2 regions of the Streptomyces sp. NPDC060035 genome follow, and region 2 is predicted to be linked to the other one. Evidence: riboswitches for the same ligand, from Rfam matches in the RefSeq annotation. Region 2 holds a riboswitch; the other holds the start of a gene.
What was found. A riboswitch is a leader RNA that binds a small molecule or an ion and turns the genes downstream of it on or off. The one in region 2 is predicted to bind cyclic di-AMP.
Positions count from the first base shown of each region.

Region 1 (4,329 bases), on a different contig from region 2:
GTGATGGCGGAGCGGTTCGGCTGGTACGCGCAGTAAGGGTGTGAGGCGCGCCCTCTTCGGGCCCGCCGCCGGAGGCCACGGCGTTTTGACGCCATGGCAGCTTCCCGCCGGCTCCGGCCGCTGCCGCTCAGTCATGGTCCTGTCACTCCCACCTCAACACCCCGTTGGAACAGACGAGTTCACGAGGTGAGAAGGAGACGGACCAGATGGGAAGCGGCCTGCTGGTACGCCACGGACGGAACCGACTGGAAGCAGGCCACGACATTCCGCGGAGCGGACGGCCGGTGGAGCGTCACCGTGCCGGCTGCCGGTACCGCCAAGGTCGACCTCAGGACGACGGTGACGGACCGGTGGGGTGCGTCCCTGACGAAGACGCTGACCGACGCGTACACCTCGGGCTGCGCCGACATCTGGTGCTGGCCGGCGCCTGCTGACCGCACCGCGGCCGGATCGAGGAAAGGGGACGGGTCCGTACGGGCCCGTCCTCCGCCCGTCGTGATCACGGCGTTGGTTAGGGTGGCCGTGTGGCAAGAGTGCGGCTGAGTGTGGCGGAGCGACGTGAGGACCTCCTGCGCGCTGCCGTGGAACAGATCGAGGTCCGGGGTGTGTCCGCGGTGCGGATCGCCGATGTGGCGTCCGTCCTCGGAGTGAGCAACGCACTCGTGCTGTACCACTTCTCGTCCAAGGAGAAACTGGTGGCGGCCGCGTTCGCCTACGCCGCGGAGGCGGATCTCGCCCATCTGCGCAGGCTGCTGTCACGCCGCACGACCGCGGTCCGGCGCCTGCGGGCCGCCGTTCGCTGGTACGCGCCGACCGGTCAGGCCAAGGGCTGGCGACTGTGGATCGAGGGCTGGGCGTCCTCCCTGCGCGATCAGGCACTGCGCGAGGTGGCCGGAGATCTCGACCAGCAGTGGAAGGCGGAGCTGGCCGAGGTCATCGAAGAGGGCGCCGCAGCCGGTGAGTTCGACTGCGACGATCCGATGTCCGTGGCCTGGCGGCTGACCGCTCTCCTGGACGGGCTGGCCGTCCAGATGACGTCGTACGCGGGTCCGCTCTCCCGGACCACCATGCTGCGGTGGACCGAGGAGGCGCTCGCCCGTGAACTCGGCATCGATCATGACGTCCTGACGGCCTGACCCCTACGACGGCAGCTCCCGGCGCGCGCTCGGCCCGGTACGGTTACCCGCCACGGACACACTCGGTGGAACAGCCCCGCCCCGGCGCTCCCTCCCCGCCATCACTCGCTGAATGCACTGGTCACGAGCGTCAGAAACGCGCGTGACCAGTGCACCCGGAGGTACTCAGAGCGGGAGCAGGTCGGGGCGTTTGGCCTCGACGTGGTCGCCGGAGGATTCACCGCGCAGGCGTCGCCCGATCCACGGGACGAGATACTCGCGGGCCCACTGGATGTCGTCGCGGCGCACCTCGAGCGCACCTCGCTGTGCCTGCGGAGGCCACACCTGGTCGGGGTCGGCCGGCACATCGAGGCCGAGGACCTGGGCGGCACGGAGCGCGACCCGGGTGTGTCCCTCTGCCGAAAGGTGCAGCCGGTCGTTGTCCCAGGCACGCCTGTCCTGCACGGAGCGGAGCGACCACAGGTCCAGGACCGGACAGTCGTAGCGGTCGGCGATGGACCGTACGTGGGCGGTGTATGTGGCGATCTTGCCCCGAAGGTGCCGGAGCACGGGAACACCACGGGTGTCGAAGCCGGTGGTGATCATGACGGTGCCGACCGACCGGGTCAGGTCGGCGACCGCGCGCTCGAAACGTTCGGCCACGTCGTCCGGGTCGGTGCCGGGCCGGATGATGTCGTTGCCGCCCGCGCAGAAGCTCACCAGATCCGGTGCAAGCTCCTTGGCGCGGGGGACCTGTTCCTCGACTATCTGGTCGAGGAGGCGTCCGCGTACGGCGAGATTGGCGTACCGGAAGTTCCCGTGCGGGTCGTCCGCGGGGCCGGCCGCTGCATCGGGGACAAGGAGCTGGTCCGCCAGGATGACCGCGAACCGGTCCGCCCAGCCGAGGAGCGTCCCGTCGGGGCCGGGGTCTCCGACTCCCTCGGTGAAGCTGTCGCCAATCGCTGCGTACGACCCGATGGTGCCTCGTTGTCTGTTTCTCGAATCGTCTGCCACAAGCGCACATCCTGCACCTTCGAATGTGACTTACGCGACCGTAATAAGGGGTTGACGGGTGGTGAGAAAGACCACCCGGTCAGGTTTTGGTAAAGCCGGAATAAGCAGAGGGGCGGTGCGCCGCCGCGCACCGCCCCTCTCGAGCTGACTACCGAGCCGTCCGACTGCGTCAGATGGAGACGCCGTGCGAGCGCAGGTAGGCGATCGGGTCGACGTCCGAGCCGTAGCTCGGGCCGGTGCGGACCTCGAAGTGGAGGTGCGGGCCGGTGGAGTTGCCGGTGGAGCCGGAGAGGCCGATCTGCTGGCCGCCGGTGACGGTCTGGCCTGCCGAGACGCCGAGCGACGACAGGTGGGCGTACTGGGAGTACATGCCGTCGTCGTGCTTGATGACGATCTCGTTGCCGTACGCACCGCTCGAGCCCGCGGAGACCACGGTGCCCGGACCGATCGACCGGACGCTGGTGCCGGAGGCGGCCTGGAAGTCGGAGCCGGTGTGGTAGCCGCTGGACCAGCTGGAGCCGGCGACGCGGTACTGGGTGGAGACACTGGCGTTGGCCACCGGAGTGGTGTAGCCGGAGCTGTTGCTCTCCGAAGCGCCGGTGGAGTCAGCGGTGTTGGCGGCCGTCGACGTCTTCTCGGCCGGAGCGGAGGCCTTCGGGGCCGGCTCCGCCTTCGAGGGGGCAGCCTTGGAGGGGGCGGACTCCGTGGCGGAGCCGGTTGCCTTGACCCCGAGGGTCAGCTTCATACCCGGGAAGATCAGGCTCGGGTTGCCGCCGACGACCTCTCGGTTGTCCTTGTACAGCTTCTCCCAGCCGCCCTTGACCTTCTGGTCGGCTGCGATCTTCGCGAGATAGTCGCCGGAGACCACGGAGTAGGTCTTGGGGGCGCTCTGCTTCTTGGCCACGGAGGCGGCCGGCGCGTTGTGCGCCGCAGCGGCGGCCGCGGGCTTGGCGGCAGGCGCGGACTGCTCCGCGGCGTGGGCACCGGTGGCGCCGAGCAGCGGCAGGGCGAGGACGGCGCCGCCGGTCCCTGCGGCGAGGACGCCGCGGGCGATCGGGTTGGCCTTCGTACGACGGTGCTTACCCTTTGCGGGCATGGGGAATTCCTCTCCGGCGCCTGCGAGGTGAGCTGTCGGGTTCGGACTGGAGATGCCCGGCCGCGCTGGACGCGACTTAACCCCGAGCCGTTCCGGATCCCTCCGGTCGGCGGCTTACCTGGTTCCCCCGCTCCTGCCACACGTGAGTCGGTGCGGATTCCGGGCGGCGGCAGGATTAGGCGTTCCGTCCGGATTGCGGTGACCGTAAGCGAGTCGGGACGCCGGGAACAAGCCATCGATTGCGTTCCGGAATGAGCGCTTCAATTCCGGTTCCGAATTCCGGTCACACTCCGTGGATTACGGATCTTGGCTTTCCGCGCGGCGTATGGATTACCTCTCGGCAGTTTCGCCACACACCGTCACGGATATGATCCCGCTCACCTGCCGCCTCCCATCTCCGGTGCAAGCGGGGCATGTTCCGCTAAATGCACCAATACGGACATGTCATGCCCGCCACCCCGCAGGCACCCCGACCGGAAAGCATCGGAGGCCGAGACGATTGCCTGATGAATCCATGTCGTATCGTCGCGGGCGTGCCCCCGTCGGCGAGCGGCGCCGGCGCCAGACACTCCAGGAGTCCTTGTGACGCAGCAGCTGCCAGAGGTTCCGTCGACAGACGCCGAGCTGACCGGTGTCCGCAACTTCCGCGACGTGGGCGGTCTCCCGACCACGGACGGCGGCAGGGTGCGGTACGGGCGCCTCTACCGCAGCGGTCATCTGGCGCACGCCACCGAGGCGGACACCGCGTTCCTGGCCGGCCTCGGCCTGCACACGGTCTTCGACTTCCGCAACGCCGCCGACCACAAGCTCGACGGCCGCGACGTGGAACTGCCCGGGGTCCGGAATGTCAGCATTCCGCTCTCCGACCCGGCCGACGGCGCCGAGTTCTGGCGACTGGTACGCGACGGCAATATCCAGCAGTTGCGATCGATCCTCGCCGACGGCAAGGGGACGGTCCGCATGATCGCGTCGTACCGGTCGATCATCACGGACCGCACCGCGGAGCACAGCAGGGTGCTGCACGCGCTGGCCGAGGACAGCGTGCCGGCGCTGATGCACTGCGCGGCGGGCAAGGACCGGGCGGGCCTGTCGATCGCGGTCTCG
Region 1 covers NZ_JBHWVO010000001.1:76,688-81,016, forward strand. The annotation lists gene ACFWBQ_RS00365 (Glu/Leu/Phe/Val dehydrogenase dimerization domain-containing protein) at 1-36, shown strand, start outside; gene ACFWBQ_RS00370 (hypothetical protein) at 180-503, opposite strand; gene ACFWBQ_RS00375 (TetR/AcrR family transcriptional regulator) at 525-1,136, shown strand; gene ACFWBQ_RS00380 (SGNH/GDSL hydrolase family protein) at 1,302-2,129, opposite strand; gene ACFWBQ_RS00385 (peptidoglycan DD-metalloendopeptidase family protein) at 2,299-3,225, opposite strand; cyclic di-AMP (ydaO/yuaA leader) riboswitch at 3,230-3,388, opposite strand; gene ACFWBQ_RS00390 (tyrosine-protein phosphatase) at 3,808-4,329, shown strand, end outside.
Region 1: it holds a riboswitch for cyclic di-AMP, as region 2 does, so the genes downstream of both, ACFWBQ_RS00385 (peptidoglycan DD-metalloendopeptidase family protein) here and ACFWBQ_RS35360 (NlpC/P60 family protein) in region 2, are expected to answer to the same signal.

Region 2 (4,329 bases):
GCAGCGTCATCAGCGTGATGACACCGGACCCGTCCTCGTCCTCGTCGGGGATCTGGTCGGCGTCGGCGACGAGCGCGACCTTCTCCAGGAACTCGGCGAGCGTGCCCGCACCCTCCTCCTCCGCCCGCTCCTGCTCGAACTCGAGGGCGACGGCGGCGAGCTCCTGGAGGTTCTCGATCCGGGTCTCGTCCTGCGGGTCGGTGGAGGCCTGGAGTTCGGCGAGATAGCCGGTCCTCTCCATGACGGCCTCCAGCACGACCGCCGGTCCGGCACCGGACTCCACGATCGTGCGGAGCTCCTCCATCAGCGTGTTGAACCGCTTCACCGCGTTCGACGAGCGGGCCGCCATGCCGTACGCCTCGTCGACACGGCGCAGCGCCTGCGGGAAGGAGATCTTCTCGCGCATCGACAGGGCGTCGATCATCGCCTCGGCCCGGTCACCGATGCCCCGCTTGGGCACATTGAGGATGCGGCGCAGCGGGACGGTGTCCTCGGGGTTGGAGAGGACCCTGAGGTAGGCCAGAACGTCCCTGACCTCCTTGCGCTCGTAGAAGCGCACTCCGCCGACGACCTTGTAGGGCAGTCCGACACGGATGAAGATCTCTTCGAAGACACGGGACTGGGCGTTCGTACGGTAGAAGACGGCGACGTCGCCCGCCTTCGCGTCCCCGGCGTCCGTCAGCCGGTCGATCTCGTCGGCGACGAACTGTGCCTCGTCGTGCTCGGTGTCGGCGACATAGCCGGTGATCCGGGTGCCGGCGCCCGCATTCGTCCAGAGGTTCTTGGGGCGGCGGCTCTCGTTGCGCTCGATGACGGCGTTGGCCGCGGACAGGATCGTCTGCGTGGAGCGGTAGTTCTGCTCCAGCATGATCGTGGTCGCGTCCGGGTAATCCTCCTCGAACTGGAGGATGTTGCGGATGGTCGCGCCGCGGAAGGCGTAGATCGACTGGTCCGCGTCACCGACGACGCACAGCTCGCCCGGGGCGTCGGCCTCGCCCGCCGGACCCACCAGCTCGCGTACGAGGGTGTACTGCGCGTGGTTGGTGTCCTGGTACTCGTCGACCATGACGTGCCGGAAGCGGCGGCGGTAGTGCTCGGCGACATCGGGGAACGCCTGGAGCAGGTGCACCGTCGTCATGATGATGTCGTCGAAGTCCAGGGCGTTGGCCTCGCGCAGCCGTGCCTGGTAGAGCGCGTAGGCCTGGGCCAGCGTCTTCTCGAACCCGTCCGCGGCCTGCCCGGCGAAGGTCTCCTCGTCGATCAGCTCGTTCTTCAGGTTCGAGACCTTCGCCGTGAACGACTTCGGGGGGTAGCGCTTCGGGTCGAGGTCCAGATCGCGGCAGACCAGCGCCATCAGCCGCTTGGAGTCGGCGGCGTCGTAGATCGAGAACGACGAGGTGAAACCGAGGAGCTTCGACTCGCGGCGCAGGATCCGCACGCACGCGCTGTGGAAGGTCATGACCCACATGGCGTTGGCGCGCGGTCCGACGAGCTGCTCGACACGTTCCTTCATCTCGCCCGCGGCCTTGTTCGTGAAGGTGATCGCGAGGATCTGCCCCGGGTGCACCCCGCGCTCGGCCAGCACATGCGCGATCCGGTGCGTCAGCACCCGGGTCTTGCCCGAGCCCGCCCCGGCGACGATGAGGAGCGGGGAACCCGCGTGCACGACGGCGGCCCGCTGCTCGGTGTTCAGCCCGTCGAGCAGCGCGGCGGAGTCGATGACGGGGCGCGGGGCGCCGTCGCGATAGTAGGCCTCGCGCGCCGGCGGGGGCCCGTCGAAGACACCCCCGAAGAGATCCTCCGGCACCGCTTCGGGTGCGTGGTCCTCGGGGGGTGGCGGGGGGCCCTCGTCCGCTTGCTGGAGGCCGGTCAGGAAACTGTCGTCAAAGAGGCTGCTCATCGCCTGACGAGTCTAGGCCGCCGCACCGACACCCCGGGGCCGCATTCCGCACGAGGACCCGATCCGTGCGCGCACGGAGACGGATCACCCACGGTGCGTAGGAATTCGGCGGCTCTTCCCGCCGCGGGACCGGGTAATCCAGAAAGGTCACGAAAATGTATCGGGCATATCGAACATCAACCTTCACAGGGACACCACGGGTTGGCTAGCGTGCTCCGACGGGTGACCCGTACCCCCTTGAGGCGAACCACGCCGCGCGGGCACCCCCGCCGAATCCGTCACTCCCGAGCGGGAGTCCGGAACCGGGGACCCACACGCAGCACCGGGGTGAATCGGTCCGTCCCGCTGGACCGTAGGGCAGCCTTCCGTTCCGCCCGAACCCGACAGCTAACCCGGTAGGCGGTCCACGGAAGGAGATGCCGGCCTTGGCGTCGCATCGCAAGCCGCGCACCCGTATGCGCACCACCACCCCTGCCGTCGGGCTCACGACGGCGGCGCTCGCCTCCGTCACCCTGCTCTCCACACAGAGCGCGACGGCCGCCCCGGCAGCGCCCAAGCCCAGCATCGAGGAAGTGCAGAAGAAGGTCGACAACCTCTACCGGCAGGCGGGAACAGCGACCCAGCAGTACAACATGGCGAAAACCGCCTCCACCCAGCAGCGCTCCAAGGTCGACGCGCTCCTCGAGGCTGCGGCCAAGCGCGCCGACAAGCTGAACGAGACGCGCCGGGAACTCGGCAACTACGCGGCCGCGCAGTACCGCAGCGGTGCGATCGCCCCCACCGCGACGTTCTTCCTCGCCGACGACCCGCAGTCCTACTTCGACCAGGACCAGCTGATGGCGCGGATGACCAGCCAGCAGCAGAAGGCGGTCGCCGACTTCCGTACGCAGCAGAGCGAGGCGGCGACCAAGCGGGTCGAGGCGACGAAGAGCCTGCAGACGCTGACCGAGTCGCAGACCACGCTGCGCACCAGCAAGCAGCAGGTACAGAGCAAGCTCGCCGAGGCACGCACGCTGCTGTCGGAGCTGACCGCCGAGGAGAAGGCGCGGCTCGCGGAGCTGGAACGCAAGAAGGAGGCGGAGGCCGAGCGCAAGGCGGAGGAGCTCGCGCGCCAGCAGGCCGCCGCCGCGAAGGCGGAGGCCGACCGGGCGGCCGAGGAGGAGGCCTCGCAGGGGGAGGCGGACACCGGAACCGGCACCGGCTCCGACAGCAGTTACGCGTCGAAGGCGGACAAGGTGCTGGCCTTCGCGCGGGACCAGATCGGCAAGCCGTACGTCTGGGGTGCGACGGGCCCGTCCTCGTACGACTGCTCCGGGCTGACGCAGGCCGCGTGGAAGGCGGCGGGCGTCGACCTGCCCCGCACGACCTGGGACCAGGTCGAGGTCGGCACCCGGGTGGCCACGGCGGACCTGAAGCCGGGGGACCTGGTCTTCTTCTACGACGACATCAGTCACGTCGGCATCTACAAGGGCGACGGGATGATGATCCACGCGCCGAAGCCGGGTGCGAACGTGCGCGAGGAATCGATCTACTACATGCCGATCTACGGCAGCGTTCGCCCCGCGTAGAAGCACCACAGACGCACGAGCGCACGGAAGCAGAGACACACAGACGCACGGGATGCCTACGGGCCCGGTAGGCACCGGGCCCGGAAGGCAGCCGGGCTCAGGTCCAGAGTGTGGCGATGAAGATATTGGCGACCGTCAGCCCGCCGACCGCCGCGAACGCACCCTTGGCGACCTTCTCCTCGTCCCGCTTCACATAGACGAGCGCCAGGATCACGACCAGGATCAGCAGTTTGATACCGATCTTGACGTTGTTCACCGGCTGGTCGTCGGCCTGGTTGAGCCCGACCAGGGCAACACCCGTGACGAGCATCGTCAGTGCACCGTGCAGCATGGCGGGCCCGAAGCGCGCGGTGCCGTCTCCCATGGCCTTCATCTGGGTGAGGAATCCGCCCAGCAGAGAGGCGATCCCGATGATGTGCAGGGCCACGAAGACATTGATGAGTACGTCCATGGCCGCAGCGTAGCCGCGGCCATACCACCGCTCGTCGGCCAGGTACTACTTCCGTACGAGTTGACGCTCGACCTGCGCGAATTGCCCGACAACAGCTGATTCTTCCGGTCACTTGCGGAGATCGAAACGTCACATTGAGGCAATAGCTGTCATTCCGACTCTTCCTCATGCCCCGGGTTTAGCGTCCCTCCCAGGTGACCGACTCTTCACCGCCGCCCCGTACCGGGCGGCACCCCGGTCGCCCCGCCAGGTTCCGGCGGCGGGCCACTCCCCCCTGTGGTGGCCCGGCGCCGGTACCGGCGGGCCCGCCGGTACCCCCCGACGGGCAGTCGAACGGAAGGACCCACGCCCCCGTGGCCGCCCAGCGCAAAGCCGCTCACCGCAAGCCCAAGCAGCGCCCGTTCACCGGA
Region 2 covers NZ_JBHWVO010000040.1:15,310-19,638, forward strand. The annotation lists gene pcrA (DNA helicase PcrA) at 1-1,900, opposite strand, end outside; cyclic di-AMP (ydaO/yuaA leader) riboswitch at 2,158-2,318, shown strand; gene ACFWBQ_RS35360 (NlpC/P60 family protein) at 2,317-3,468, shown strand; gene ACFWBQ_RS35365 (hypothetical protein) at 3,566-3,919, opposite strand; gene ACFWBQ_RS35370 (NlpC/P60 family protein) at 4,273-4,329, shown strand, end outside.